DNA from 3 places in the Actinomadura sp. NPDC048394 genome. Region 3 is predicted to be linked to each of the others. Evidence: riboswitches for the same ligand, from Rfam matches in the RefSeq annotation. Region 3 holds a riboswitch; each other region holds the start of a gene.
What was found. Region 3 has a riboswitch for thiamine pyrophosphate ahead of thiO (glycine oxidase ThiO). Riboswitches for the same ligand answer to the same signal wherever they lie in the genome.

Region 1: it holds a riboswitch for thiamine pyrophosphate, as region 3 does, so the genes downstream of both, AB0C78_RS05715 (cytosine permease) here and thiO (glycine oxidase ThiO) in region 3, are expected to answer to the same signal.
Region 2: it holds a riboswitch for thiamine pyrophosphate, as region 3 does, so the genes downstream of both, thiC (phosphomethylpyrimidine synthase ThiC) here and thiO (glycine oxidase ThiO) in region 3, are expected to answer to the same signal.

Annotation. Positions count from the first base shown of each region.
Region 1 is NZ_JBEZJL010000006.1:125,479-138,776, reverse strand. Features, by position in the region: gene AB0C78_RS05760 (hypothetical protein) at 1-380, shown strand, start outside; gene AB0C78_RS05755 (bifunctional polysaccharide deacetylase/glycosyltransferase family 2 protein) at 383-2,500, shown strand; gene AB0C78_RS05750 (transcriptional regulator) at 2,737-3,345, shown strand; gene AB0C78_RS05745 (heavy metal translocating P-type ATPase) at 3,422-5,743, opposite strand; gene AB0C78_RS05740 (hypothetical protein) at 5,775-6,719, opposite strand; gene AB0C78_RS05735 (heavy-metal-associated domain-containing protein) at 6,768-6,974, opposite strand; gene AB0C78_RS05730 (DNA-formamidopyrimidine glycosylase family protein) at 7,404-8,267, shown strand; gene AB0C78_RS05725 (SSI family serine proteinase inhibitor) at 8,519-8,980, opposite strand; gene AB0C78_RS05720 (rhodanese-like domain-containing protein) at 9,027-9,362, shown strand; TPP riboswitch at 9,423-9,540, shown strand; gene AB0C78_RS05715 (cytosine permease) at 9,533-10,903, shown strand; gene AB0C78_RS05710 (PAS domain-containing protein) at 11,079-12,983, shown strand.
Region 2 is NZ_JBEZJL010000165.1:119-3,918, forward strand. Features, by position in the region: partial or broken gene gdhA (NADP-specific glutamate dehydrogenase) at 1-1,344, opposite strand, end outside; gene tsaA (tRNA (N6-threonylcarbamoyladenosine(37)-N6)-methyltransferase TrmO) at 1,422-1,859, opposite strand; TPP riboswitch at 1,950-2,063, shown strand; gene thiC (phosphomethylpyrimidine synthase ThiC) at 2,059-3,783, shown strand.
Region 3 is NZ_JBEZJL010000018.1:18,131-31,428, reverse strand. Features, by position in the region: gene pknB (Stk1 family PASTA domain-containing Ser/Thr kinase) at 1-1,171, opposite strand, end outside; gene AB0C78_RS14900 (DMT family transporter) at 1,208-2,194, opposite strand; gene AB0C78_RS14895 (thiazole synthase) at 2,354-3,148, opposite strand; gene thiS (sulfur carrier protein ThiS) at 3,145-3,345, opposite strand; gene thiO (glycine oxidase ThiO) at 3,389-4,513, opposite strand; TPP riboswitch at 4,504-4,617, opposite strand; gene AB0C78_RS14880 (FAD-dependent oxidoreductase) at 4,712-5,935, shown strand; gene AB0C78_RS14875 (Rv2175c family DNA-binding protein) at 6,005-6,388, shown strand; gene thiE (thiamine phosphate synthase) at 6,504-7,175, shown strand; gene AB0C78_RS14865 (hypothetical protein) at 7,245-7,406, shown strand; gene AB0C78_RS14860 (serine/threonine-protein kinase) at 7,443-8,567, opposite strand; gene AB0C78_RS14855 (glycoside hydrolase family 3 C-terminal domain-containing protein) at 8,654-10,822, opposite strand; gene AB0C78_RS14850 (carboxymuconolactone decarboxylase family protein) at 10,822-11,379, opposite strand; gene AB0C78_RS14845 (polyprenyl synthetase family protein) at 11,455-12,564, opposite strand; gene metF (methylenetetrahydrofolate reductase [NAD(P)H]) at 12,756-13,298, shown strand, end outside.

The sequences.
Region 1 (13,298 bases), on a different contig from region 3:
GCCTGGTGGCGGGCGCGGTCCTCGTGGTCTTCCTCGGCGCGCTGGGCATCGGGGCGGCTACAGGCGCCGCGGTCCCCGGAACGCCGTGGAACGCGCCGTCCACGCATCCTGATGGCGGGCACCAGTCGGCCGGCGCGCGCGCTGCGAAACCGACTGGCGGGCGTGAAGGCGGGACGTCGAGCAAACGGCCCCGTACCGTCCCGTCCGGTGGGTCGGCCAAGGCGCCCTCCGCGACCTCGCAGCCGGCGTCGACGACGGCGCCCGCGCCGTCCGCGTCGACCGCGCCCAGCGCCAAGCCCACGGCGAGCACGACCGCGAGCCGTCCGGGCAACTCGCACGCGAGCCCGCCCGCCTGGGGGCACACGAAGAAGCCGAGCTGAGGATGCGGCGAGGCGAACCGCGGGGCCACTGGATCCTGCTGCTCCTCGGCGGCCTGGCCCTGACCGTCCTGCTGCTGCTGGACGGGTACGCGCACGGCGCGGTCGGCGAGGCGCCGCGCAAGGACCCGGTGCACCCCGTCCCCGCGCCGTCGCGGATCACCTCCGGCGGCCCGGTGGTCAACATGGCCGGCGGGACGCCGCACTCGCTGCGGATGCCGGCCAAGACGATCGCGCTGACCTTCGACGACGGCCCCGACCCGACGTGGACGCCGCGGATCCTCGACGTGCTGCGCCGCCACGGCGCGCACGGCACGTTCTTCGCCGTCGGCGCGCACGTCGCCGAGAACCCTGCCCTGACCCGCCGCATCCTGCGCGAGGGCAACGAGATCGGCTCGCACACCTACACGCACGTCGACCTCGCCACAGCCCCGGCCTGGCGCGCGCGCCTGGAACTCGACCTCACGCAGCGGGCGCTGGCGGGCGCGGCCGGGGTCCACACGCGGCTGATGCGGATGCCGTACTCGTCCGTCCCGGACGGGCTGACCGCGCCGGAATGGCGGGCGGCCGAGCGCGCGGGCAAGGACGGGTACGTCGTCGTCCTCACCGACCGCGACACCGAGGACTGGCAGCGGCCGGGCACCGAGAAGATCGTCGAGACCGCGCTCGCGGCGGAGAAGCGCGGCCAGGGCGCCGTCGTCATGCTGCACGACGCGGGCGGCGACCGGGCGCAGACCGTCGCGGCCGTCGAGCAGATCATCGACCGGCTCCAGCCGCACGGCTACCGCTTCACCACGCTGTCGCAGGCCATGCGGATGCCCGCCGCCGACATCGCCGTCTCCGGCCGGGAGAAGGCGATCGGCTGGACGCTGGTCGCCGCGCAGCGGACCGCGTCCGCGCTCACCGGCTGGCTCGGCGCGCTGTTCGGCGTCGCCGGAGCCCTGTACGTGCTGCGGCTCGTGCTGCTGCTGGTCTTCGCGCACGTGCACGTCCGGCGCGTCCGGAAGCCGCCGGCCCGCCCCGCGCCGTACCCGGACCTCTCCGTCATCGTGCCCGCCTACAACGAGGAGGCCGGGATCGCGGCGACGGTCCGGTCGCTGCTCGACACCGACTATCCGGGCGCGTTCGAGGTGATCGTGGTGGACGACGGGTCGTCGGACCGCACCGCCGCGATCGTCGAGGGCCTCGCGCTGCCGGGCGTCCGGCTGCTGCGCAAGCCCAACGGCGGCAAGCCCAGCGCCCTGAACGCGGGCGCGGCCATGGCGCGCGGCGAGATCCTCGTGCTGGTCGACGGCGACACCGTGTTCCAGCGCGACACGCTCCGGCACCTCGTCGGGCCGCTCGCCGATCCGCGCGTCGGCGCGGTGAGCGGCAACACCAAGGTCGCCAACCGGGGCGGGCTCCTCGGCCGCTGGCAGCACATCGAGTACGTGATCGGCTTCAACCTCGACCGCCGGATGTTCGACGTGCTGCAGTGCATGCCGACCGTCCCGGGCGCGATCGGCGCGTTCCGCCGCTCGGTGCTGGCGCGGGTCGGCGGCGTCCCCGCCGACACCCTCGCCGAGGACACCGACCTGACCATGGCGATCTGCCGGTCCGGGTACCGCGTCGTGTACGAGGAGAAGGCGATCGCCTGGACGGAGGCGCCGTCGTCGCTGCGCCAGCTGTGGCGGCAGCGGTACCGCTGGTGCTACGGGACGATGCAGGCGATGTGGAAGCACCGCCGGTCGCTGGTGGAGCGCGGCGCGTCGGGGCGGTTCGGCCGCCGCTGCCTCACGTACCTGGCGGTGTTCCAGGTGGTGCTGCCGCTGTTCGCGCCCGCCGTCGACCTGTTCGCGCTGTTCGGCCTGGTCTTCCTGAACCCGGTGGGGCCGATCCTGCTCTGGGCCGGGTTCGTGGCGGCGCAGACGGCCGCGGGCGCGTACGCGCTCTGGCTGGACGGCGAGCGCGTCCGCCCGCTGTGGGCGCTGCCGCTCCAGCAGTTCGTGTACCGGCAGCTCATGTACCTGGTCGTCGTCCAGTCGGTGGTCACGGCGCTGCTGGGCTCGCGGCTCGGCTGGCACACGATCCGCCGCACGGGCACGTTCTCGGACGTCCCGCCGCAGCCCGCGTCCGCCCGCTGACGGAATCCCGTCCGGCGGGCGGGAACAATCCCGGGGGCCCCGGGGGTTACACATAACAGCCGGTGTGCCTGGTGTCCCCGGGCCTCACCTATTGCCTTCACGGAATACCGTCCGGCTGGAGCCGTGTTGAGCCTTTCGCCGAGAGGCGACCCGCACACCGGTGCTTGACCAGGGCCCCGCCGGGCCGCAAGACCCGGCGGGGCCTGGTCGTGTCCGGGGATGCCAGACTTGCCCGCATGAGTCTCGCGGCGCACCTGGAGGAGCTCGGCCGTCCGCTGGTCGAGGAGCAGCTGAAGCACCCGACCGTCCTCGGCATCGCGCGCGGGGACCTGGACGAGGCGGTCTTCCGCTCCTGGCTCGAGCAGGACTACCTGTTCCTGCACGACTACGTCCGCGTGTTCTCCCGGCTCGCCTGGCAGGCCCCGTCCGCGCACCTCGGCGACCTCGTCGACCTGGCGCACGCGACCTTCCACGACGAGCTGGACCTGCACCGATCCCTGTCCGCGGAGTTCGGCGCGGACCTCGACGGCGCCCGCAAGGGCCCGGCCTGCGCCGCCTACACCGCGTTCCTCCTGGACAGCGCCGCCGACTACGGCGACGGGCTCGCCGCCCTGTACCCGTGCATGTGGGGCTATTCCACGCTGGGCGCCCGCCTCGCCGAGGACCCGCCCGCCGAGCCGCGCTACCGCCGCTGGGTCGACACCTACGCCGACCCCGGCTTCGCCGAGCTGACCCGCCGCATCGCCCAGATGATCGACGAGTCCGGCGCCGGCCCCGCCCGCGCGGAACGCCTATTCCTCGACGGCATGCGCCACGAACTCGCCTTCTGGGACGTCCCGCTCTAGCACCCCTGGCACGGGTTTCACATGAAACAGCGAGCGCGCGGCCCCGGATCGGGGGCCGCGCGCTCGTTCCGGGCCGTCAGCGGGCCGGCTCGACCTCCGGACGGGCCGGGGCCGCGGCCGCCGGGGCCGGCTCGGTGTCGCCGTTCAGCGCCTTGAACCGGCGGAGCCGCAGGCTGTTGCTCACCACGAAGACCGACGAGAACGCCATCGCGCCGCCCGCGATCATCGGGTTGAGCAGCCCGGTCGCCGCCAGCGGCAGCGCCGCCACGTTGTAGGCGAACGCCCAGAACAGGTTCCCCTTGATCGTGCGGAGCGTGCGCCGGGACAGCCGGATCGCGTCCGCCGCGGCCCGCAGGTCGCCGCGGACCAGGGTCAGGTCGGACGCCTCGATCGCCACGTCCGTCCCGGTGCCCATCGCCAGGCCGAGGTCGGCCTGGGCGAGCGCGGCGGCGTCGTTGACCCCGTCGCCGACCATCGCGACCGTCCGTCCCTCGCCCTGCAGGCGCTTGACGACGTCGACCTTGTCCTGCGGCAGGACCTCGGCGATGACCTCGTCGATCCCGACCGCGTCCGCGACCGTCCGGGCGACGGTCTCGCTGTCACCGGTGAGCAGGACGGGCCGCAGCCCGAGCGCCCGCAACTGCCCGATCGCCTCCGCCGAGGTCGGCTTGACCTGGTCCGCGACGGTGATCACCGCGCGGGCCTCGCCGTCCCAGCCGACCGCGACGGCGGTGCGGCCCTGCGACTGCGCCTCCGCCATCGCCCGCTCCAGCTCGGCGCTCAGGTGCTGCGACCATTCGGCGAGCAGCTGAGGCCGGCCGACCAGGACACCGTGCCCGTCGACGACCCCCTGCACGCCCAGGCCCTCGACGTTCGCGAAGTCCTCGACCGTGCCGAGGGTCCCGACGCGCTCGGTCGCGCCCTTGGCGATGGCCTGCGCGATCGGGTGCTCGGACGCGTTCTCCAGCGCCCCCGCGAGCCGCAGCACGTCCGCCTCGTCCACGCCGTCGGCGGTGTGCACGCCGACCAGGGCCATCCGGCCGGTGGTGACGGTGCCGGTCTTGTCCAGCACGACCGTGTCGATCGCGCGGGTCGACTCCAGCACCTCCGGGCCCTTGATCAGGATGCCGAGCTGCGCGCCGCGCCCCGTCCCGACCATCAGCGCGGTCGGGGTGGCCAGGCCGAGCGCGCACGGGCAGGCGATGATCAGCACCGCGACCGCCGCGGTGAACGCCCCGGCCAGGCCGGAGCCGGTGCCGACCCAGAAGCCCAGCGTCGCGACCGCCAGCGCGATCACCACCGGGACGAAGATCCCGGAGATCCGGTCGGCGAGCCGCTGCACCTGCGCCTTGCCGGTCTGCGCGTCCTCCACCAGCCGCGCCATCTGCGCGAGCTGGGTGTCGGCGCCGACCCGCGTCGCGCGGACCAGCAGCCGCCCGCCCGCGTTCACCGTCGCGCCGACCACCGCGTCGCCCGGCGCGACCTCCACCGGGACGGACTCGCCGGTCAGCAGCGACGCGTCCACCGCCGACGACCCCTCGGTCACCACGCCGTCCGTCGCGATCTTCTCGCCGGGACGGACCACGAACACGTCGTCCACGGCGAGCTGCTCGACCGGGATCCGCTCCTCGCGCCCGTCGCGGACGACCGAGACCTCCTTGGCGCCCAGCTCCAGCAGCGCCCTGAGCGCGGCGCCCGCGCGCCGCTTGGACCGCGCCTCGAAGTAGCGGCCCGCCAGGATGAACGCGATGACGCCGGACGCGGCCTCCAGGTAGATGTTCATCGACCCGTCCGAGCGGGTCATGGAGAACTCGAACCCGTGCTTGAGGCCCGTCTCCCCGGCGGTGCCGAAGAACAGCGCCCACAGCGACCAGCCGAACGCGGCGAGCGTGCCGACCGACACCAGCGTGTCCATCGTCGCGGCGCCGTGCCGCAGGTTCGTCCACGCGGCCTTGTGGAACGGCCAGCCCGCGTACACCACGACCGGCGACGCCAGCGTCAGCGACAGCCACTGCCAGTTGTCGAACTGCAGCGCCGGGACCATCGCCATCGCGATCACCGGGACCGCCAGGACGACCGACATGACCAGCCGCTGCCGCAGCGTGCGCAGCCCGTCGTCGGGCTCCCCGCCCGCGTCGCCCTCGCCCTCGCTCTTCGGCGGGGCCGGCAGCTCGGCGGTGTAGCCCGCCGCCTCCACCGTGGCGACCAGCTCCTCCGGCGATACCCCCGCCGGGAACTCGACCTTCGCCTTCTCGGTGGCGTAGTTGACCGTCGCGGTGACGCCCTCGAGCTTGTTCAGCTTGCGTTCGATGCGGTTGGCGCACGACGCGCACGTCATCCCGCCGATCGCCAGCTCGATCCGCCCGGATTCCGCTTCTGGCACGGCGCCGGTGGTCATCGCTCCTCCTTCGCTTCGACCGTACGGGATGTCAGTGGGTGTGCTCGCCGTGGCCCTCGCCGTGGCCCTCGTCCTGGCCGCCCTGCTCGACCGGCCCGGACGACGGCCCCGCCGTCACGGTGAACTCCGCCGTGCGGACCTTGCCGGCGTGCTGGAAGTCCAGGTACAGCCGGTACGTCCCCGCGCTGGGCGCCTCGGCGTAGAAGGTGATGCCGGGACCCGGCTTCGTCTTGCCGTCGCCCGGCTCGCCGTCCGGGTGGACGTGCAGGTAGGCCAGGTCGCCCTGCCGCAGCGCGACCAGATGCCCGTACGCCTCCAGGTACGGCTCCAGGTCCGTGACCGGCTTGCCGTCCTTGCTCACCGTCAGCGTCAGCTTGCTCGCCTTGCCCGGGGCCAGCGCCCCGGCCAGCTTCACCTCGTAGCCGTCCACCTTCGCGACCTGCTCCGGCTCCGGCAGCGGGACCGGCTGGAAGTCGCCCGGGGCGGCGACGTCGACGCCCAGCGTCAGCGCCTCCTTCGCGCCCTCCGGCTGGACGTCGGTGAAGAACCGGTACGCGCCGGCCTTCGGCAGGACGACCGCGACCGCCCACACGCCGCCGCCGACCTCGGTCGGGTGCAGGTGCTGGAAGCCGGACAGGTCGCGGCGCGCGATGATCAGGTGCAGCCGCTTGCCGTGCAGCGGCGTGAACCCGGTCACCGGCCTGCCGTCCGGGCCGTCGATGGTGAACCGGAAGTCGGTCAGCACGCCCGGCCGCACCGTGGTCGTCCGCGGGTGCAGGGTGTAGCCGTCCTGGCTGACCTGCAGCCCGCCGGGGACCGCCGTGCCCGCCGCCGTCCCGCCGTGGGATCCGTGCGCGCCGTGCCCGCCCTCGTCGGCCTTGCCGACCGGGCCGGCCACCGTGCCGATCCCGGCGGCGCCGCCGAAGACGACGGCCAGCCCTGCCACGTAGGCGCCCAGCTTGGTCGCGGTGTTCATCGTCCTTCACTCCACTCGTCTCGGCCCTGGTTCCCAGGGCGGCAGGCCTCAGGCCTGCAGGGCGTATCCCGCCTCCTCGACGGCGCCCTTGATCAGGGCGTCGTCGACGGGGGCCTCGCTGGTGACGGTCACCCGGCCGGTCTCGAGGTCGACGTCGACGGCGGTCACGCCGGCGACCTGCTCGACCTCCTCGGTCACGGAGGCGACGCAGTGGCCGCAGGTCATCCCGGTGACGGTGTAGGTGGCGGTGCTCATCTCTCGTCCTCCCTCGTCGTTGTACCCCCTGGGGGTATCTGCACGACCTCATGGTGCCACAACCCGAACACCCCGCACAACCCGTACCCCCTAGGGGTTATTTCGAGATCCGGGTCACAGCCCGTCGCGCGGAGTTATCCACACCCTGTGCGGCGGCCCGCAGGAACCGCCGCACGGCGCTTTGTCGATATTCGTCGAGGTATTCACCCCGGAACGCCCCGCCGCCGCGCCGAACCGCGCGCCATGCACAAGGTTTTCCACAACCTTCCCCGGCCCTGTGGACAGTCCAGGGAGGTCGCCGGACGCGGGACGCCGCCGCCATCGATGATCTCGCGATCCGCGTCCCCGGGGGAGGTACTTGCGCAGGTCCGCCGCATGGCTGCCGGACCGTTTACCTTGGAGGGGTCACGGTCGGCGAGTGGAGGTCCGATGCCCGAGTTGCCCGAGGTGGAGGCGCTGGCGGCGTTCCTGCGCGAGCGCGTCGTCGGCCATGCCGTCGCGCGCGTCGACGTCCTCGCGATCTCCGCGCTGAAGACCTACGACCCGCCCGTGACCGCGCTCGGCGGGCTGACCGTCACCGGCGCGACCCGGCACGGCAAGTTCCTGGACCTGGACGTCGACGGCATCCACCTCGTCGTTCACCTGGCCCGCGCCGGCTGGCTCCGATGGCGCGACGAGGTGCCGACCAGGCCCGCCCGCCCCGGCGGGAAGAACCCGCTCGCCCTCCGCGTCCACCTCGACGACGGCTCCGGCTTCGACCTCACCGAGGCCGGCACGAAGAAGGGCCTCGCGGTCTACGTCGTCCGCGATCCGAACGACGTCCCGGGTGTCGCGACCCTCGGCCCCGACCCGCTCGACGAATCGTTCACCGCCGACCGGCTGCGCGAGATCGTCGCGGGCAAGCGCACGCAGATCAAGGGCCTGCTGCGGGACCAGAGCGTCATCGCCGGCATCGGCAACGCCTACTCCGACGAGGTGCTGCACGTGGCGAAGATGTCCCCCTTCAAGATCGCCGCGACGCTCACCGACGACGACGTCGCGACCCTGCACGAGGCGATCGTCGCCACGCTCCGCGACGCGGTCGACCGCTCGCGCGGCCTGGAGGCCCAGGACCTCAAGGGCGAGAAGAAGACCGGCCTCCGCGTGCACGGCCGCAAGGGCCAGGAATGCCCGGTGTGCGGCGACACGATCCGCGAGGTGTCGTTCGCCGACTCGGCCCTCCAGTACTGCCCCACCTGCCAGACCGGCGGCAAGCCCCTCGCCGACCGCCGCCTCTCCCGCCTCCTCAAGTAACCCTCAGGCGCCCACCTCGACGTCGGCCACGACCATCTTGTCGAGCGTCCCGGAGCCCGGCGGCGAGGCCGGCCGGCGGCTTGGCGGCGGCCGGTCCCCGCAGCAGGCCGAGGGAGTCGAGCGCGGCGTCGTTCATCCGCAGCGAGAACATGCCGCCCATAGTGGCAGCGTGGGGCGAGCCCGAGGGCGCGGCCCGGATCGACGCCTGGATCTGGGTGCGCTGCGGCCGCGACCGCATGCGGGCGGGCGGGTCAGCGGACCTTCGGGACGGGGCCGAAGACCGGGGCGATCTCCGTCCAGCGGTGCAGCTGGCAGCCGTCGTTGCGCTTGAAGGTGGTGTCGATGGGCTTGCCCTGCCAGGTGCCCTTCACCGTGGCGACCTCGGGGCCGCCGTAGATGTCGGTGCACATCCGGTCCTTGGGGACGGGCGCGAACGGGTCCTTGACCTTGGTGAGGGCGGCGCAGGCGTCGGCGGCCTTCGGATGGTCGCCGCCGGCCGGGTCGCAGGTCAGGGTGTAGGTCTTGGCGGGGGCCTGGGCCGATGCCTTGACCTGGATGGTGAGGCTGTCGGCCGAGGGGCTCGAGGGCCGTACCGCGGCGGTGCCCGAGGGCCGCTCTGCGGGAAGGGTCTTGGCGTGTTCGTCGCCGCAGGCGGCCAGTGAGAAGATCATGGCGAGCCCGGACGAGGCGAGGATGAGCGTCCGATACCGCATGCGTGATTCGACGCAGGGGGGCTTCGCGCGGTTCCATGGGGGTGTGATGATTTTCGGGGACGAGGTTCCGGCGGTGGTCGCCGCCGACGTTCCGCAGGGCGGTTACCTGCTGGACGTGCGCGAACAGGACGAGTGGGAGGCCGGGCACGCGCCCGAGGCCGTGCACATCCCGATGGGGCAGCTGGGCGACCGGGCCGGGGAGATCCCGCGGGACCGGGAGATCTTCGTGATCTGCCGGTCGGGGGCGCGGTCGGCGCAGGTGACGGTGGCGCTGAACCAGGCGGGCTGGCTGGCGAAGAACGTGGACGGCGGGATGAAGGGCTGGGCCGAGGCGGGCCGGCCGATGGAGAACGGCGGGGACGGCGAGCCCTACGTGGCCTGACCGACCCCCGGGGATATGCACCCTTTGTAGGGGTTGCGGGCGGTTGTACGATCGGTGCCGACCGATAACCGCGGGAGCTCGGGCCTCGAGCCGGGCTGAGAGGGCGGCCTTCCTGGCGTCGCCGACCGCATGAACCTGTCCGGGTAATGCCGGCGTAGGGAGCGTGTCCCGTGACGTCCGACGTCGAAAAGACCCTCGCGCACGAGAGCCCGCGCAACGAGGTCCCGTACACCCTCGACGAGCCCGCCCCGAAGGTGCTCGGCTTCTGGGACCAGAGCGCGTTCTGGGCGAACCTCGGGGTCAGCCTGCTGGCCTTCTCCGGCGCGTACACCGTCCTCGCGCCCGGCGCGGACGGCAAGCCGACGCTGGCGATCGCGGCGGGCATCGCCGCGATGATCGTCGGGACCGTGCTGGGCGGGCTGATGCTCGGGCTGGCCGCCGTGCCGGGGGCGCGGACGGGCCAGCCGGCGATGGTGCTGCTGCGCGGGCTGTTCGGCGCGCGGCTGTCGTACGTGCCGACGGTGCTGAACATCGCGCAGCTGGTCGGCTGGGGCACGTTCGAGCTGATCGTGATCGCGGACGCGGCGCGCGAGCTGTGGGACGGGGTGCCGCGCTGGGGGTACGTGGTCGCGGCCGGGGTGCTCACGACGGTGCTGACGATCTGGCCGCTCGGGTCGGTGCGGCTGCTGCGCCGGTACGTGACGGTCGCGGTGGTCGTGGCGCTGGGCTACTTCTACGTGCAGCTGGTCCGGCAGCCGCTGCCGGATCTGAACCAGGGGTCGTGGCACGGGTTCTGGATCGGCGCGGACGCGGCGCTGGCGGTGTCGATCTCGTGGGTGCCGGTCGCCGCCGACTACACGCGGCACGCGAAGAGCGCGCGCGGGGCCTTCGGCGCGGCGTCCGTCGGGTACTCGGTGACCCAGATCGTCGCGTACGTGCTCGGGCTGCTGGCGCTGGCGCTCGTCGCGGGCGACACCGACCGGGTGTTCGACCCGTTCCTGCACGTCGCGCTGGGTGCGGTGTTCTTCGCGGTGTTCGTGCTGCGGGAGGCCGACCAGTCGTTCGCGAACGTGTACTCCACCGCCGTGTCGATCCAGAACCTGGTGCCGCGCGCCGACCGGCGCGTCCTGTCGGTCGCGCTCGGCGCGGGGATCACCGTGCTGGCGCTGGCGCTGGACATCAACGACTACGCGGGCTTCCTGTCACTGATCGGGTCGGTGTTCGTGCCGATGCTGGGCGTGCTCGCCGCGGACTTCTTCCTCGGCCGGGGCCGCGCCGGCGGCTGGGACGCGAGCCGCACCGCGCCGTCCCGGTGGAGCATGATCGCCGCGTGGGCGGTCGGCATCGTCGCCTACCAGCTGATCAACCCGGGGACCGTCGGCTGGTGGGCGGACCTGTGGCAGCACGCGCGGGACGCGCTGCACTTCACGCCGCAGAGCTGGATGAGCGCGTCGCTGCTGTCCTTCCTCGCCGCGGCCGCCGCGACGCTGCTGATCGGCTGGGCGGGCGCCGCCCGCGGCGCCGGTATTACCCGACGGTAGGGTTGCCGCAGCCGCGCGCCGACGGATGCGCCGCGCCCGCCGGAAAGGCACGACGGAGATGGCCGATTTCAAGGTCCCCGGGCCGCTGACGTGGCGTTCTTCCCTTCGCCGGGGCCGCTTTGTGGGAACTTTTCGGCGCCGATCGCCCGGCGCCGTGCCGGGCTCCGGTGGCACGATGACAGACGTGCAGCACGTCCACGACCCGATCGCGCGCGCCGTCATCGAGAGCGCCGCCGACGCGATCGTGGCCGTCGACCAGAAGCACCGCGTCACCGTGTGGAACCCGGCCGCCGAGCGGATGTTCGGCTGGAGCGCCGAGGAGATGGTCGGGCGCGTCCCGCCGATCGTCCCGGACGAGCTGAAGGCCGAGCACAACGCCGTCCAGGAGCGGCTGCTCACCCGGCGCGCCGGGGAGGGCGAGTCCGAGAAGGAGGGCGGGCAGATCTCGATCGCGACCCGCCGGTTCCACCGGGACGGCCGGCTGATCGACGTGCGGATCGACACGAGCCTGCTGAAGGACCCGGCCGGGACCCCGCTCGGCTGGGTCGGCGTGTACCACCCGGCGGAGGACGACGAGATCGTCCAGCACCACATGACGGAGCGGGCGCGGCTCGTCCGGCGGCTGAACGACATCGTCGCCGACCTGAACGCCGAGCTGGACCTCGCCGTGGTGCTCGACCGGATCACGACCGCGCTGATCGAGCTGACCGGCGCGGACGCGGGCGGCTTCGTCCGGATCGAGGGGCAGCGGCTGCGCCTGGTCAGCACGTCGGGGCTGCCGGAGCACATGCGCGGGACGACCGCCGAGCTGCGCCCGAGCCTGGTCGGGGAGCTGCTGCGGTCCGGCAAGACGGTGAAGCTCGCGACCGGCGAGCAGCGGCTCGGCGACCTGATCTGGTCCGAGCTGCCCGGCCTGCACACCGTCGCGCTCGGCCTGTCGTACCTGCAGAACCGCCCGTACGGGGCGCTCTACGCGCTGTTCTCCGGGCGCAAGATCGGGCACACCGAGCTGGAGCTGCTGGAGCTGCTCGCCGGGCACGCCGGCGTCGCGGTCGGCAACGCGGTCGCGTACGCGGAGGTCGTCCGGCAGCGGGCGCACGAGCGCGCGGTGATCGACTCCAGCGCGGACGGCATCGCGGTGCTGGACCACGACCTCGTCGTCCGGCAGTGGAACCCGGCCGCGCACACCCTCACCGGCATCCCGCCGGAGGACGCGATCGGCCGGCCGCTGCCGTTCGACATGCCCGCGCTCGGCGAGATGCTGACGTTCCCGCTGGAGTCCGGGGTCTGGCTGAACGTGCTGGCCGCGGAGATCGAGGAGACCGGCGAGCTCGTCGTCGACTTCCGCGACGTGACGGAGGCGAAGGCGCTGGAGGAGGCGAAGGACCTGTTCCTCGCCACCACCAGCCACGAGCTGCGCACCCCGATCACGGTCGTGCAGGGGTTCGCGTCGACGCTGGTCAACCGGTGGGACGAGCTGGCCGACCTGGACCGCCGCGCCGCCGTCGCGACGATCGCCGAGCGCGCCCAGTCGCTCGGCCGGCTGGTGGAGCACCTGCTGCTCGGCTCCCGCGCGGGCGCCGACGAGCTGGCCGTGACGGTCGAGCCGTTCGACCTGGCGCGGGTGCTGGAGGGCGTCGTCGCGGGGTTCCGGTCGCTGTCGGACCTGCACCGGGTGGAGCTGGAGATCGAGCCGGGCCTGCCGCGGTGCCGGGGCGACGCGATGGCGACCGACATCGTGCTCGGGCAGCTGCTGGAGAACGCGTTCAAGTACAGCCCGGACGGCGGGACGGTCCGGGTCCGCGCGCAGGCGGTCGCGGCGGGCGCGGCGGCGGGCGCGCGGGGGATCGCGGTGACGGTCGAGGACGAGGGGATCGGCATCCGCCCCGGCGACCACGAGCGGATCTTCGAGCGGTTCGTGCAGGGCGAGGCGGGGGACCGGCGCCGGTTCGGCGGCATCGGCCTCGGCCTGTACATCGTGAAACGGCTGACCGAGGCGCAGGGCGGGGCGATCTCGGCGCATCCCGGCACGAGCGGCGAGTCGGGCACCTGCATGCGGCTCGTCCTGCCCGCCGAATGACCGCCCGCCGCCCGCCGAATGACCGCCCGGTCGGTCACTTACCGTGAGGACAGCGGTCCGGATGCGGACGGGTGAGTCCGTTGTGCCGCGCGGTTTGAGCGATCCTGACTGGTGGCAGGGTTGCTCCGTGCGGGAAAGTACGGTGGCCACCGGGTGTGACGGACGAAACGCGCGCGCGAGGAGTAACCCGTCCTCCGGCTGGATAGATCCTTGGGTGGCCGCCGCCGGTGATGGGATCACCGGCCGGCGCCGGGTTCCGACACCGCAGACGGGGGTGATCACCGTGACCGGACGGGCGGTGACTCGTTGTGCAGG
Region 2 (3,800 bases), on a different contig from region 3:
GACGCGCTCGAACCCGGCGATGTTGGCGCCCACCACGTAGTTGCCGGGCGCGCCGTAGCGCTCGGAGGTCTCGTCGCAGGTGTTGTGGATCCGCGTCATGATCTCCGCGAGCTCCGCCTCGGCCTGCGGGAACGTCCACATCTCCCGCCCGGCGTTCTGGCGCATCTCCAGGGCGCTGACCGCGACGCCGCCGGCGTTGGCGGCCTTGCCGGGGCCGAACGCGACGCCCGCCTCCTGCAGCACGTGGACGGCCTCCGGCGTGGTGGGCATGTTGGCGCCCTCGGAGACGGCCTTCACGCCGTTGCGGACCAGCATCCGCGCGGCCTGGACGTCCAGCTCGTTCTGCGTCGCGGACGGCAGCGCGATGTCGGCCGGCACGTCCCAGACGCTGCCGCCCCGGACGAACCGGGCGGACGCGCCGCGCCGCTCGGCGTAGTCGGCGACCCGCCCGCGCTCGACCTCCTTGACCTGCTTGAGCAGTTCGAGGTCGATGCCCTTCTCGTCCACCACGTAGCCGCCCGAGTCGGACACGGTGATCACGTTGGCGCCGAGCTGCTGCGCCTTCTCGATGCTGTAGATCGCGACGTTGCCGGAGCCGGACACGGTGACCGTCTGGCCGTCCAGCTCCTCGCCGCGCTTGCGGAGCATCTCGGCGGTGAACAGCACGTTGCCGTAGCCGGTGGCCTCCGTCCGGCAGGCCGAGCCGCCCCACGGCTGGCCCTTCCCGGTGAGGACGCCCGCCTCCCAGCGGTTGCTGATCCGCCGGTACTGCCCGAACAGGAACCCGATCTCCCGGCCGCCGACGCCGATGTCCCCGGCCGGGACGTCGGTGTCGGCGCCGATGTGGCGGTGCAGCTCGGTCATGAACGACTGGCAGAACCGCATCACCTCGGCGTCCGAGCGGCCGTGCGGGTCGAAGTCGCTGCCGCCCTTGCCGCCGCCGATGCCGAGCCCGGTCAGCGCGTTCTTGAAGATCTGCTCGAAGCCGAGGAACTTGACGATGCCGAGGTTCACCGACGGGTGGAAGCGCAGCCCGCCCTTGTACGGCCCGAGCGCGCTGTTGAACTCCACCCGGAAGCCGCGGTTGACGTGCACCGCGCCGGAGTCGTCGGTCCACGGCACCCGGAAGACGATCTGCCGCTCGGGCTCGACCAGCCGCTCCAGCACCCCGTGGCCGGCGAGCTCGGGACGGCCGGCGACCGCGGGGCCGAGCGACTCCAGCACCTCGTGGACGGCCTGGTGGAATTCGGGCTCCCCCGGGTCGCGGACCAGGACGCGCTCGTAGGTCCTCTCCAGCACGTTCTGCGTGCCGGTCGCGCTGTGCGGCCGGGGGGAAACGGGCATGCCGGGTCCTTCCTCAGACGGTGATCATGCATCTCCACTCTAGGACGTGGGCCGGCCCGTCCCGGCCCACGGGCCGGTCAAGGCTCCGCATCGCCCTTGAGCACGGGCTTCACGTCGACCACGGGCGTGCCGTCGAGCGCCTCCAGGCCGCGGACCCGGACCCGCCGGCCGGTGACCTGCAGGATCTCGACCGGGTGCAGGCCGACCGGGTTCGGCCGGTCCGGGGACCGGGTCGCGAACACGCCGGTCTCGGGGTTGCGCGGGTCGTCGCGCGGCCGGGTCCGGAGCACGTCCCGGGACGCCTGGTGCAGCCAGGTCAGCACGATGATCCGGTCGCCTGCGCCGAGGCCTTCGAGGGCCGCGTGGTAGGACGGCTCGAAGACCAGCCACGCGTCGGGGGCGCCCTCGGTCCCCTGCTTGGGCGCGGAGGCCCGGTCCTTGAGCGGCGATGACACGTGCCCGACCGGCCTGAGCGTGAGGTCACCGCGGAAGTCCGCCATGCCGTGGTTCTCCATGCCGTGATCCTCTCAACCCGGACGCGCGGGCGCGTTCTAACCCATGGACGGCGGTTGCGGCAACGGGGGTGCGGCGGGTTACCGTCGAGCACGACAGATCGCGGGGGCCCGGCGAACCGGGCTGAGATAGCGGCTGGGACGGCCGCTGACCGCATGAACCTGACCGGGTAATGCCGGCGTAGGGAGAGATCGAGTCGTCATGACCGAATCCGTGGTTCCAGCTGCCCGCAAGACGTACCTCCAGGGCTCCCGCCCGGGGATGCGCGTTCCCATGCGGGAGGTTCCGCTGACCAACGGCGACGTCGTCGTCCTGTACGACACGTCCGGGCCGTACACCGACCCCGAGCACGAGACCGACGTCCGCAGGGGCCTGCCCGCGCTGCGGGAGGGGTGGATCGCCGAGCGCGGCGACACCGAGCCGTACGAGGGGCGGCCGGCGCGTCCCGAGGACGACGGGCGCCGCTCCGCGCCCGTCGCCGACGGCCTGCTCCCCCGCCGGCCGCGCCGGGCGAGCGGCGGCGCGGTGACCCAGCGCGCGTACGCGCGTCGCGGGGAGATCACCGCCGAGATGGAGTTCGTGGCGCTGCGCGAGGGGGTGGAGCCGGAGTTCGTGCGCGCCGAGCTGGCGGCGGGGCGGGCGGTGCTGCCCGCGAACGTCAACCACCCGGAGATCGAGCCGATGATCATCGGCCAGAACTTCCTGGTGAAGGTGAACGCGAACATCGGCAACTCGGCGGTGGCGTCCTCGATCGAGGACGAGGTCGAGAAGATGGCGTGGGCGACGCGCTGGGGCGCCGACACGATCATGGACCTGTCGACCGGCCGGGACATCCACACCACCCGCGAATGGATCCTGCGGAACTCGCCGGTGCCGGTCGGGACCGTCCCGCTGTACCAGGCGGTGGAGAAGGCCGGCGGCGACCCGGCCGAGCTGACCTGGGACGTCTTCCGCGACACCGTGATCGAGCAGGCCGAGCAGGGCGTCGACTACATGACCGTGCACGCGGGCGTGCTGCTGCCGTACGTGCCGCTGACCGCGCGGCGCAGGACCGGCATCGTCTCGCGCGGCGGGTCGATCATGGCGGCGTGGTGCCTGGCGCACCACGAGGAGAACTTCCTCTACACCCACTTCCGCGAGCTGTGCGAGATCTTCGCGGCCTACGACGTCACCTGGTCGCTCGGCGACGGGCTGCGCCCCGGCTGCATCGCCGACGCCAACGACGAGGCGCAGTTCGCCGAGCTGCGCACGCAGGGCGAGCTGACGAGGATCGCGGCGGAGTTCGACAACCAGGTGATGAACGAGGGCCCGGGCCACGTCCCGATGCACAAGATCAAGGAGAACGTGGACCTGCAGCAGGAGTGGTGCGGCGGCGCGCCGTTCTACACGCTCGGGCCGCTGACCACCGACATCGCGCCCGGCTACGACCACATCACCTCCGCGATCGGTGCCGCGATGATCGGCTGGCACGGCACCGCGATGCTCTGCTACGTCACGCCGAAGGAGCACCTCGGGCTGCCCGACCGCGACGACGTCAAGGCGGGCGTGATCGCCTACAAGATCGCGGCGCACGCCGCCGACCTGGCCAAGGGGCATCCGGGCGCGCAGGCGTGGGACGACGCGCTGTCGGACGCGCGGTTCGACTTCCGCTGGGAGGACCAGTTCAACCTCTCGCTCGACCCGGACACGGCGCGGGAGTTCCATGACGCGACGCTCCCGGCGGCGCCCGCGAAGACCGCGCACTTCTGCTCGATGTGCGGGCCGCACTTCTGCTCGATGAAGATCACCCGGGACGTCCGCCGCTATGCCGACGAGCGCGGCCTGGCCGAGGAGGAGGCGCTCGCCGCCGGGATGCGGGAGAAGGCCGGGGAGTTCCGGGCCGCGGGCGGGCGCGTCTACCTGCCGCTGGCCCCCGGCGGCTCCTGACCGCCCGCCACGCCGCC
Region 3 (13,298 bases):
CGAGCTCGCGCTGGGCGTCCGCGACCTTCATCCCGATGATCTGGGACGGGATGTGGTCGTACTGGCCGGACGTCTGGTACCAGACCGCCCAGCCGAGCACCACGGCGGCGATGGCGCCGATGGCGATCAGCACGTACTTGCCGGTGAGCGCGCCGAGCGCCCGGTCGGTGCGGGACCGCGGGGCGTACCCGGACGGGAGGGTCTCGGGCGGCAGGGTGCTCGCGTCGAGGACGGCGGTGTGCCCCTGCGGCGGCCCGGCGGGCGGGGACTGCAGCATGCTGGTGGCGTTGCGGGACGCCTCCTCCATGCGGCGGTCGAAGTCGCGCGGCAGGCCGCCGAAGACCTCGGCGACCTCGGCCAGGTACTGGTTGGCGTCCTCGGGGCGGCGCGCCGGGTCGTGGCTGGTGGCGTCGGTGACCAGCTCGTCGACGCGCCGCGGGATGCCGGGCACGACGCTGGACGGCGGCGGGACGACCTCGTTGACGTGCTTGTAGGCGACGGCGAGGGGCGTGTCGGCCTGGTGCGGGAGGTGGCCGGTGAGCAGCTCGAACAGCATGATCCCGGCGGCGTAGACGTCGGAGCGGACGTCGGCGGTGCCCTGCAGCACCTGCTCGGGCGCCAGGTAGCCGACCGTGCCGATGATCATGCCGGTCTTGGTCATCTTGCTCGCGCTCTCCGCGCGGGCGAGGCCGAAGTCGGCGACCTTGATGGTGCCGTCCTCGCAGATCAGCACGTTCTCCGGCTTGACGTCGCGGTGCACGAGGCCGGCCCGGTGCGCGGCGCCGAGCGCGGCCAGCACCGGCTGCATGATCTCCAGGGCGGAGCGCGGGCCGAGGCGGCCGAGCTCGGTGAGCGCGTCGCGGAGCGTCCGGCCCGGGACGTACTCCATCACCAGGAAGACGTGCTCGCCGTCGGAGCGCTGGTCGTACACGGCGACGACGTTCGGGTGGGAGAGCGCCGCGGCGGCCTTGGCCTCGCCGATGAAGCGGGCGACGAAGTCCTCGTCGGAGGCGAGGCCGGCGTGCATCACCTTGATCGCGATCGTGCGGTCCAGCCGGATGTCGCGGGCCACGTACACGGTGGCCATGCCGCCGCGCGCGATCCGGGACTCAATGCGGTAGCGCCCGTCGAGCACCTGCCCGACGAGTGGATCTGCAACCGACGTGTCCATCGGTGCGAGTTTACGGGCGAATGACGGATGTTCTCATCAGTCGTGAGTATGAGCATCGATGAGCCGCGGGTCGGACGCGGGCGCGGGCGGGTCCGCGGCGGCGGCCACGGGGGAGGCCGGGCGGGCGCGGCGCAGGCCGCGGGTGCTGCGGGACACGGCGACGCCGGCGAGGCAGAGGACGCCGCCGCCGAGCGTGATCAGGCCGGGGACCTCGTCGAGGAACAGCCACGACATCGTGACGACGAGCGCGGGCACGGCGTAGGTGGTGGCGCCCATCTTCCCGGCGGACGTGCGGGCCAGCGCGTAGCCCCAGGTGGTGAAGGCGAGCGCGGTCGGGAAGACGCCGAGATAGACCATGTTGAGGGTCGCGCCGGCGGGGGCGTCGGCGGCCTGCGAGACCAGCTGCGGCGCGAACGGCAGGCAGGCGACCGCGCCGATCGCGCAGGCCCAGGTGGTGAACTGCAGCGGCGTCGCGTGCCGGAGCGCGGGCTTCTGGCTGACGACGCCGAACGCGTACGTCACCGCCGCGACGAGACAGAGCAGGACGCCGCCGATCGACGAGCCCCCGCCTCCGGACATCGACAGCCCGACGATCGCGGCGCCCGCGAACGACACGGCCATGCCGGCCAGCAGGCGCGGCGCGAAGCCCTCCTTGAGCAGCCAGCCGCCGAGCAGCGCGATGAGGATCGGGCCGATGTTGACGACGAGGGACGCGGTCCCGGCGTCCACGAGGCGCTCGCCCCAGTTCAGCGCGACCATGTAGGCGCCGAACCACAGCACGCCCGCCGCCACGATGCCGGGCCAGGCGCCCTTCGGCGGCAGGCCCTCGCGGCGGACGAGGCACAGGACGGCGAGCACGACGGTCCCGGAGAGGAGCCGGCCGAGCGCGAGGGCGCCGGGGCCGTACTCCGCGCCGGCGCTGCGGATCGAGACGAACGCCGAGGCCCACAGCACGACCGTGACGGCCGCTGCCGCGACGGCGAGCCGGTCGACGCCCGTTCGCGGGGCACTGCCCTGTTGCATGTGACGCACCTTAGGTTCGGGACGTTTCCATGAACACCGAAGGGTGCGGCGCGGTTGCGGGCGGGCCTTCCGGTGGACGCCCTCAGTCTGGGGACGTCCACCGTTCAGGTCCAGCGAATATTTCTTCAGTCGAAGCTTTAGCTCTGCTTCACTGACCGGTCAGGACGACGCGAGGCCCTCGAACGGCGAGGACGCCTGGGCGTAGCGGCGCTTCGGGATCCGGCCGGCCAGCCGGGCGAGCCGCCCCGCCTCGACGGCGTGCCGCATCGCCGCGGCCATCCGGGCGGGCGACTGCGCGCGGGTGACGGCGGTCGCCAGCAGCACCGCGTCGCAGCCGAGCTCCATCGCCAGCGCGGCGTCGGACGCGGTGCCGAGCCCCGCGTCCAGGATCACCGGGACCTCGGCCCGCTCGACGATCAGCTCGATGTTGTGCGGGTTGCGGATGCCGAGCCCCGACCCGATCGGCGACCCGAGCGGCATCACCGCCGCGCAGCCGAGCTGCTCCAGCCGGTGCGCGAGGACGGGGTCGTCGTTGGTGTACGGCAGGACGACGAAGCCGTCGTCGACGAGCTGCTCGGCGGCCTCGACCAGCTCGATCGGGTCGGGCAGCAGCGTCCGCTCGTCCGCGATCACCTCGAGCTTGACCCAGTTCGTGCCGAGCGCCTCGCGCGCCATCTTCGCCGTCAGCACGGCCTCGCCCGCGGTGAAGCAGCCCGCGGTGTTCGGCAGCACCCGGATGCCGCACTCGGTCAGGACGTCCAGCACCGAGCCGCGCGCCGACGGGTCGACCCGCCGCATCGCGACCGTGGTCAGCGCCGTCCCGGACGCGGTCAGCGCCTCGCGCAGCACGTGCATGCTGGGCGCCCCGCCGGTGCCCATGATCAGCCGGGAGCCGATCTCCTCGCCGGCGATGACCAGGCCGTCGCCGTTCGCCGTCTCGTCCGTCACGGTCAGCCTCCCTGGACCGCGGTCAGCACCTCGAGGCGGTCCGCCTCGCGCAGCTCCGTCGCCTCCCACGCCGAGCGCCGGACGACCTCGTCGTTCAGCGCGGCGGCCACGCCGGACGCGGCGGTGGTCACGGCGGCGACCGCCTGCGCCACGGACGCCCCGTCGGGCAGCTCGCGCGGCTCTCCGTTCACGATGATCTTCATACCTGCACGACCTTCATCACTGCGGCCTTCACTGCGGCCTTCATCACTGCGGTTCAGGGGAGAAGCGGGCGGGGGAGAACGGGGCGGCCACCTCGGGCACGGGGCCGTCCAGCAGCATCGCGGCGAGGGCGTCGGCGCTGACCGGCGCGAGCAGGATCCCGTTGCGGAAATGGCCGGTGCCGAGGTAGAAGCCGGGCAGCGCGGTCGGCCCCATCAGCGGGGCGTTGTCCGGGGAGCCGGGTCGCAGGCCCGCGGTGACCTCGGCGAACTCCAGCTCGGTGATGCCCGGGAGCAGCTCGCGGGCGTCCCGCAGCAGCTCCCACAGGCCGCCCGCGGTGACCCGCGTGTCGAAGCCCAGCTCCTCCTGCGTGGCGCCGATGACGATCTCGCCGTCCGCGCGCGGCACCAGGTAGATCGACGAGCCCTTCACGAGGCCGCGGGTGGTGCGCCGCAGGAACGGCACCGGCGTGCGGAGCCGGATCACCTGGCCCTTGACGGGGCGGACGGGTGGAACGGTCCCGGCGGGCAGGCCGCCGAGGTCGCCCGACCACGGCCCGGCGGCCAGCAGCACCCGGTCCGCGCGGATCTCGGTGCCGTCGTCCAGCCGGACCCCGGCGGCGGCGTCGTGCTCGACCAGCACGCCCTCCGCGCGCCGCCGCACCAGCCGGACGCCGAGCCGCTCGCCCGCCGCCAGCAGCGCCGGGGCGAGGCGGCGCGGGTCGACCGAGCCGTCCGCGGGGGCGAGCAGGCCGCCGCGCACGCCGGGCGCCAGCATCGGCTCGGCCTTGCGGCACTCGCGGCCGGTGAGCGCCTCGACGGGGATGCCGAGGCTCTCCTGGAAGGCGCGGAGGTCGTCCAGGAGCTTCAGGTCGTCGGCGTCGAACGCGACCTGGAGCGTCCCGTCGTCGCGGTAGCCGGTGTCGAGCCCGGTGGCCTCGGCCAGCTCGGCGGCGAACGCGCCGTAGCGGTCACGGGAGGCGAGGCCGAGCCGCAGCAGCGGCTCCTCGCCGTAGCTCAGCTCGCTGACGGGGGTGAGCATCCCCGCGGCGACCGACGACGCGCCGCTCGCGGGCGCCGGGTCGACGAGGGTGACGGCGGCGCCGCCCTGCGCGGCCCGCCAGGCGGTGGCCAGGCCGATGACCCCGGCCCCGATGATCACGATCCGCACTGCGCGCTCCCTTCGCCGGCATGATCCGGATCAGGTCGTGGCGGTCGGCGGCCCGGTCAGCCGCCCTCTCAGCCCGGTCGCACCGGACTCCCGCGCTATGTCTTGTTATGTCCCCCACCATACGGCCAACGGCCCGGATGCACCTGTCTGGACACCCGTCCAAAACCGCGCAAGGGCGCCCGGTTAGGGTGGGCGCCCATGAACAGGGTCATCGTCGTGGGCGGCGGGCTGGCGGGCGTGCGGGCCGCCGAGGCACTCAGGAGCAAGGGGTACGAGGGCGCGCTGACCCTCGTCTCGGCGGAGCGGCACATGCCCTACGACCGGCCGCCGCTGTCGAAGGCGGTGCTGGCGGGCGACTCCGACGACACCACCGTCGACGCCGACTGGGACGCGCTCCGCTGCGAGCTGCTGCTCGGCGAGCGCGCCACCGGCCTGCGCCTCGACGGCCCCGGACGCGGCGGCACGGTCGCCTCCACCGCCGGCGACCTGCCCTTCGACGGCCTGGTCATCGCCACCGGCGCCGAGCCCGTCACGCTGCCGGGCGACGGCCGCCAGCACGTCCTGCGCACCATCGACGACTCCCGCGACCTGCGCGGACGCCTCACCGAGGGCGCCCGCATCGTGATCGTCGGCGCGGGCTGGATCGGCGCCGAGGTCGCCACCACCGCCGCGAAGAAGGGCTGCGCCGTCACCGTCGTCGAGGCCGCCGACACCCCCCTCGCCGTCGCCCTCGGCCAGGAGATCGGCGCCCTCACCATCCCCTGGTACGCCGAGGCGGGCGTCGAGCTGCGCACCGGCGTCAAGGTCGCCGCGGTCGAGCACGGCGGCCTCGCCCTCGCCGGCCCTGGCGGCGGCGAGCGGATCGACGCCGACGAGGTCGTCGTCGGCATCGGCGTGCGGCCCGCCCTCGGCTGGCTCGACGGCTCCGGCCTGCTGCTGGAGCGCGGCGTCGTCACCGACGCCTCGTTCCGGACCGTCATGGACGACGAGGCCGGCACCGTCCGCCCCGACGTCGTCGCGGTCGGCGACTGCGCCGCCTGGTGGTCGGACCGGTACGGGCGCCGCCTCCTCGTCGAGCACTGGGACACCGCCCTCAACGCCCCCGACACCGCCGCGGCCGCCCTGCTCGGCCAGGACGCGGTCTACGACGCCGCCCCCTACTTCTGGTCCGAGCAGTTCGGCCGGATGGTGCAGTACGCCGGGAACCACGCGCGGTCCGAGCGGCTCGTCCACCGCGGCGACCCGTCCGGCCGCAAGTGGGCGATCGCCTGGCTGACCGGCGACCGGCTCGACGCGATCCTGACCGTGGACCGGCCCCGGGACCTGGTGCAGGCGAGGCGGGTGATCGCGGCCGGGACGCCGGTCGACCCGGAGGCGATCGCGGACCCGGACGTGGCCGTCCGCCAGGCCGTTCGCGGGTAGCGGAACCTCACCGGCGGTAACGGCGGCCGGGCGGGTTTGAGGCTTCCGAAGGCGTGGTAGCAAGGGGGCGTGACCCAGACGCACGCAACCGTTGACAGCGCACTGGACCCCCGCACCGACGCCCTCGCCGGCGACTGGCTCTCCCTCCGGGAGGCGGCGGAGCGGCTCGGCATCAAGACCAGCCGGATCAAGCAGCTCATCAGCGAGCGGAAGCTGCTGTCGGTCCGCCGCGACGGCGAGCCGATGGTGCCGGCGGCGTTCATCCGCGACGGCCAGGTCATCAAGGGCCTGTCCGGCACGCTGACGCTGCTGTCGGACGCCGGCTTCGACGAGGTCGAGACCCTCCGCTGGCTGTTCACCGCCGACGACACGCTGCCCGGCACGCCCGTCCAGGCGCTCAGCGAGAACCGGGGGACCGAGGTGCGGCGACGCGCCCAGGCCCTGGCATTCTGACCCGAACCGACCGAGCGACCGGCCGCGGGGTCACGCCGCCGCGCGTGGCCCCGCGCCGCATGCCCGCCGGGCAGGCCGCTCGACGCAAGCACCGCGAAAGGAAACCGCCCCCACCGTGTCCAGGCACATCCCGACCGAACGGGCCGTGGCGCTGCGCGCCCGGCTCAGCCGCGCCCGCCTCTACCTCTGCACGGACGCGAGGGAGCGGCAGGGGGACCTTCCCGCGTTCCTGGACGCGGCGCTCGGCAACGGCGTCGACATCGTCCAGCTGCGCCAGAAGGGCCTGGAGGCCCGGCAGGAGATGGCCTACCTGGAGGTGTTCCGGGCGGCGTGCGAGCGGCACGGCGCGCTGCTGGCGGTCAACGACCGCGCCGACGTCGCCCGCGCGGTCGGCGCCGACGTGCTGCACCTCGGGCAGGACGACCTGCCGGTGCCCGCCGCCCGCGAGATCGTCGGCGGGGACGTGCTGATCGGCCGGTCCACGCACTCCGACGAGCAGGCGTCCGCGGCGTCCGCCGAGCCGGGCGTGGACTACTTCTGCGCGGGCCCGGTGTGGCCCACGCCGACCAAGCCGGGACGTCCCGCGCCCGGCCCGAAGCTGCTGGAGTACGTGGCGGCGCAGCGCCAGTCCCGCCCGTGGTTCGCGATCGGCGGCGTCGACCTCGGCAACCTCGGCGAGGTGCTGGACGCGGGCGCCGAGCGCGTCGTGGTCGTCCGGGCGATCACCGAGGCCGCCGACCCGGGCGCCGCCGCGGCCGAGTTCGCCCGCCGCCTCGCCGCGGCCTGACCGTGGCCTGACCGGGGGCGACGGGGATCACGGTGCGGGCGGTCCCGCCGATGGCCGACAATGGGGATCATGAGCGTGGGACCCGACGACGACCGGCCGGTCGACCTGGGCGACGACCTGGAGATCCTGCCGGACCAGACCTCCGACGACACCGACACCGGCTGGGGCGAGTGGCGCGGCGGCGGCGATGACGACGCGCGGCTGCTCGACGAGCGCCCGCCCCACTGGTGAGCACGCGCCCAGCCGGCGCCGGAGGGACGCGCGCCGCTAGAACAGGATGCCGAGCACGAACCCGGCGATGATCACCGCGGCGAGCGCCAGCATCATCCGCCAGCGGTAGCGCGGGATGCGGGTCGGCCGCGGCTTCGGCGCGGGCCCCTGCCCCTCGCGCAGCGCGCGGACGAGCTGCGGCGCGGTGGGCCGCGCCGCCGGGTTCTTGTCCAGGCAGCGGGCGGCGAGGTCGCGCAGCGGCCCGTCCATGTCGCCGAGGTCCGGCGGCCGGGACGTCACCCGCCGCATCACCGCGGCGCCCGGACCGCTGCCGAACGGCGGCCGTCCGGTCGCGGCGAACACCATCGCGGCGCCCCAGGCGAACACGTCGGCGGGCGGCCCGACCGGCTCGTCCTCGATCTGCTCGGGCGCCATGTAGCCGGGCGTGCCGACCGGGCTCGTGGTGAGCGGCTCGGTGCGGGCCAGCGCGTCGGCGGCCCGCGCGATGCCGAAGTCGATCACCTTGGCGCCGTCCGGGCCGAGGACCACGTTCGCGGGCTTGAAGTCGCGGTGCACGATCCCGGCGCGGTGGATCGCGGCGAGCGCGCCGGCGGTGCGCAGCGCCGCCTTGCGCAGCTGCGGCGCGGGGAGCGGCCCGTCCTCGTCGACGACCCGCTGCAGCGTCGGCCCCTCGACGAACTCGCTGACGATGTAGGGGCGGTCGCCGGTGACGTCGGCGTCCAGCACCCGCGCGGTGTGCCGCCCGGCGACCTTCCGCGCGGCCTCCGCCTCCTTGACGAACCGGCTGCGCGCGCGCTGCCCGGCGTCGAGGCCGCCGCGCAGCACCTTGACCGTGACCAGCCGGTCGTCATCGTCGCGGCCGAGGTAGACCACGCCCTGGCCGCCCTCGCCGAGCCGCCCGAGCAGCCGGTAGCCGCCGATGCTGCGGGGGTCGCCGGAGCGCAGCGGCCGCTCGTGCCGCCGGCCGCGGCCCTGGCGGGGGCCGGGACGCTTCCCGCCCGTGCCCGCCGCCTGCGCGGACGTGCCGGGGCGCGGCCCCGGCGGGCGGCCGTGGGGCTGCCCCGCGCGTCCCTGCCCGGAACGGGCCTGCTGGCCGGTGCGTGGCTGGGCGGGACGCGCGGTGTGGGGGGTCGTCCTCCCGCGGGAGGTGTCGTGCGGCAAGGGGGGACTCCGACTCGGCGGGGACGGACGAAGAATTCCTCATTTGTACCCTGTCACCGCGGGCCGGGGCAGCGGAACCCCGATCTTCACTTCGCGGCGCAGGTCCCGAAGCTCCCGGTCTGCTCGATGTCGCGCTCGGAGCCGCCGACCATCGCCTTGTAGCAGCCGCCCGCCACCTTCCAGGCCTTGGCGCCCTGGTTCCAGTACGCCAGGGACCGCGAGGTCAGCGGGAACGTGACGCGCTTGCTCTGACCGGGGGCCAGGGCGACCTTGGTGTAGCCCTTGAGCTGCCGGGGCGGCTGCGGGACGTCCACGCCCGCGGAGGGCAGCCCGAGGTACAGCTGCGGGACGGCGGTCCCCGCGCGGGTACCGGTGTTGGTCACCGTGACCTGCACCGACGTGGACGACGCGGTCAGCCCGCTGTAGCGGAATGTCGTGTACGACAGCCCGTGCCCGAACGGGAACGCGGGCGTGAGGCCCTTGGCGTCGTAGTGCCGGTAGCCGACCATGACACCCTCGGAGAACGTGACGGTCGTGTTCACGCCGGGGAACTGCGACGGGTTCCCGGCGAGGGGCGCGTCCCCCTCGGCGGCCGGGAAGGTGACGGGCAGCCGCCCGCCCGGGTCCACGTCCCCGTACAGGACGCGGGCCAGCGCGTTCCCGCCCTCCTGGCCCGGGTACCAGGCCTCGACGATGCCCTTCACCTGGTTCCGCCAGGGGGTGAGCACCGGGCCGCCGGTCTCCAGCACGACGATCGTGTTGGGGTTGGCCTTGGCGATGGCGCCGATCAGCGCGTCCTGGTCGCCGCGCAGCGGGTCGCCGCACTTGAGCGTCAGGCACGAGCGGTCGAAGAACTCGCCCTCGCTGTCGGTCGCGAAGACGATCGCGACGTCGGCCTTGCGCGCGGCGTCGGCGGCTGCGCCCGCGTCGTCGCCGTCGTTGTAGCTGATCTTCGTGCCGGAGCCGGCGCGGCGCGCGATGCCGTCCTGCGCGCTGACGGACGTGAACGGCACGACGTTCGCCGATCCCGTCCCGCTCTGGCTCTCCTTCGCGGCCCTCCCGATCAGCGCGATCGAGGACGGTGACTTCAGCGGCAGGATCCCGCCCGCGTTGCGCAGCAGCGTGATCCCGCCTTCCGCGATGCTCCGCGCGGCCGTCTCGCTCGCCGTCCGGTCGATCGCGGCGAGGTCGTTCGGGTACGCCTGCCGGTCGAACACCCCGAACGCGAACATCGTCCGCAGCACGTTGCGGACGTGCCCGTCGATCGCCGCCTGCGTGACCTGCTTCTGCGCGACCGCCATCTTGAGCAGGAACGCGTTGTACTTCATGCCGATCGGCAGCTCCATGTCGAGCCCGCCGTTGGCGGCGGCGACGGTGTCCTGCACGGCGGTGTGGTCGGACGGCACGAACCCCTTGAAACCCCACTCCGACCGGAGGATCCCGTCGAGGACGCCGCCGTCCTGGCAGGCCCACCGCCCGTTCAGCTTCCCGAACCCGCACATGACGGTCGCGGCGCCGCCCTGCTTCACCGCCGCCTCGAACGGCGGCAGGTAGATCTCCCGCAGCGTCCGCGGGTCGACCTTCATGTCCAGCGACAGCCGGTCGCTCTCCTGCGTGTAGACGGCCATGTGCTTGACCGACGCCATCACGCCCTGCGCCTGCGCGCCGCGGATCCACGCGGCCCCGAGCCCGGACGACAGGTACGGGTCCTCGCCGAAGCCCTCGAACGAGCGGCCGTTGCGCGGCGCGCGCAGCACGTCGACGGTCGGACCGAAGATCAGGTCGTTGCCGCGGTGCTTGGCCTCCCACCCGACCGTCCCGCCGTACAGCCGTGCGGCCGCGGGGTCGAACCCGGCGGCCAGCGAGATCGGCGCGGGCAGCCGGGTCGCCTTGCCCTGCCGGACGCCCGCCGGGCCGTCGGCCATGTAGACGGGCGGGATGCCGAGCCGGGGGATGCCGGCGTTGGTGTCGGCGTGCGCGGTGTCGATGAACCCGCCGAGCGGGCCGCCGAGCGGGTCGTCCGACGCGAGCATCGCGATCTTCTCGTCGTCGGTCATCTTCGCCATCAGCAGCGCGGTCCGCTTGTCGGGGCCGAGGGCGGTGTCGCACCAGGGCCGCTGGGCCGGGTCGCCGCACCGGGTCTGCGCGGCGCCCGCCGGGGCCGCCGCGGAGAGCGGCGCCGCGAGCGCGAGCACGGACGCCAGCGCCCCCGCCGCCGGCGTCCACCGTCCCGTCCTCCGTCCGGCGCGGTGCATCAGTGCGCCTCCCCGTCCTGGACGTCCTCGTCTTGGACACGCAGCGCGTTCAGCGCGAAGGCGACCATGTGGTAGTGTCCGACGAGCATCACCAGCTCGATCAGCTCCTGCTCCCCGAACCGGGCCGACAGCGCCGTCCACGTCGCGTCGGTGAGGGTGCTCCGCTCGTTCAGCTCGTCCGCCGCCGTCAGCACCATCAGGTCGTCGTCGGCCCAGCCGTGGTCGTCGAGCGGCAGCCGGAGCGCCGCGACCTCGGTCTCGGTGAGGCCCGCGGCGAGCGCGAGCCGGCGGTGGTGCCCCCACTCGTACGCGCAGTCCCGCAGGTACGCGGTCCGCATGATGGCGAGCTCCCGGTCGCGGTCGCCCAGCAGGCCCTTCATCAGCAGCGCCGTGCCGAGCCCGATCCAGCTGCGGAACAGCTTCGGGTGGCGGCCGAGCGTGGTGAGGACGTTCAGCGGCCCGATCGACGCGGTCGCGGCCCGCAGCGTGTCGTCCCACTCCGCCTCGGGCAGCGGGGCGACGCGCGGCACGCGGTTCCCGGGGATGTCTGCGCACATGGCGACATTTCTGCCACCAAATGGTGGGATGGTGCTACCCCACCAGCCTCACTTTGCCAATTCGTTGCATTCGGCTCAGGTGCGGCGCGCGGTGGCGGCGATCGCCAGCTCGGCGAGCGCGTCGCGCGCCTCCTCGGCGACCGGCGCGGCGGCCAGCGCCCGGCCCACCTCGTCCAGGTAGCCGTCGATCATCGCCTCGCAGGCCGCCAGCCCGCCGGTCTCCTCGATGATCGTGCGCGCCTCGTCCACGCCGGGACGGTCCAGCTCCGGGTCGCCGAGCCGGCGCTCCAGTGCGGCCGCCTGCGCCCGCGAGGCGCGCTCCAGGGCGAGCGCGACCAGCACCGTCCGCTTGCCCTCGCGCAGGTCGTCGCCCGCGGGCTTGCCCGTCTCGGCCGGGTCGCCGAACACGCCGAGCACGTCGTCGCGCAGCTGGAAGGCGATGCCGAGCGGCAGGCCGTAGCCGGTGAGCGCGGCGGTCACCCGCGGGTCCGCGCCGGCCAGCGCGGCGCCGAGGTGCAGCGGCCGCTCGACCGTGTACTTGGCGCTCTTGAACTCCACCACCCGCAGCGCCGTGTCCACCGTTGCGCGGCCGCGGGTGCCCTCCAGCATGTCGAGGTACTGGCCGCACATGACCTCGGTGCGCATCAGGTCGTAGACGGACCGGCCGCGGCGGCGCCGCTCCTCGTCCAGCCCGCAGGTCTCGAACATCTCGCTCGACCAGGCCAGGCACAGGTCGCCGAGCAGGATCGCGGTGCCGGAGCCGAACGGCACGGCGGCGCCGGGCCAGCCCTGCGCGCGGTGCAGCGCCTCGAACCTGCGGTGCACCGACGGCTGCCCGCGCCGGGTGTCGCTGGAGTCCATCACGTCGTCGTGGATCAGCGCGCTCGCCTGCAGCAGCTCCAGGGACGCCGCCGCGTGCACGATCGCCGGGTCGTCGACGCCGCCGCCGGCCGCGCGCCAGCCCCAGTAGCAGAACGCCGGGCGCAGCCGCTTGCCGCCCGCCAGCAGCGCGTCCAGCGCCGACAGCAGCGGGCCGAGGTCGTCGCTGATCGCCAGCAGGCCGGGGCGCTGGCGGTCGACGAAGGCCAGCAGCGCCTCGTCGACCTGCTTGCGGACGCGGCTCCAGGACGGATGGAGCGAGCCGGGGGATGCGATGGGTCGTCCTCCCGCGGGCAGGCTTGGCATGCCCGTGATCGTATCCAGCCGGACGGAATCCACCGGCCAGCTATTGAGCGATATGTCAGTACATCGTAGGAAATAGAGGCATTACGTTGGTGTAGACGTGTGCAGGATCACCCGTAACGGACGCGTGCGGGGCCGCCCGCGGCCCCGCACGGGCCGGGATCCGCGCCGGACCCCCACTGTAGGCTTGGGGGATGCGACCCGTACGTCCCGACCGGCCCCCCACCGTCCGCGAGCTGCTGGCCTCGGGCGAGCGGTCGTTCTCCTTCGAGTTCTTCCCGCCCAAGACCGACAAGGGCGCGCGGAACCTGTGGCGTACGATCCGCGAGCTGGAGCCCCTCCACCCGACGTTCGTGTCGGTCACCTACGGGGCGGGCGGCGGCACCCGCGACACGACCGTCGACATCGTCGAGCGCATCGCCACCGACACCACCCTCACCCCGGTCGCGCACTTCACCGCCGTGAACCACTCCCAGGCCGAGCTGCGCAACCTCATCGGCCGGTTCGCCGCCGCCGGCGTCCGCAACGTGCTCGCGCTGCGCGGCGACCCGCCCGGCGACCCGATGGGGGAGTGGGTCAAGCACCCCGAGGGCGTCGAGTACGCCGCCGAGCTCGTCCGCATGATCCGCTCCTACGGGGACTTCAGCGTCGGCGTCGCCGCGTTCCCCTACAAGCACCCGCGCTCGCCCGACATCGAGAGCGACACCCGCCACTTCGTCGAGAAGTGCCGCGCCGGC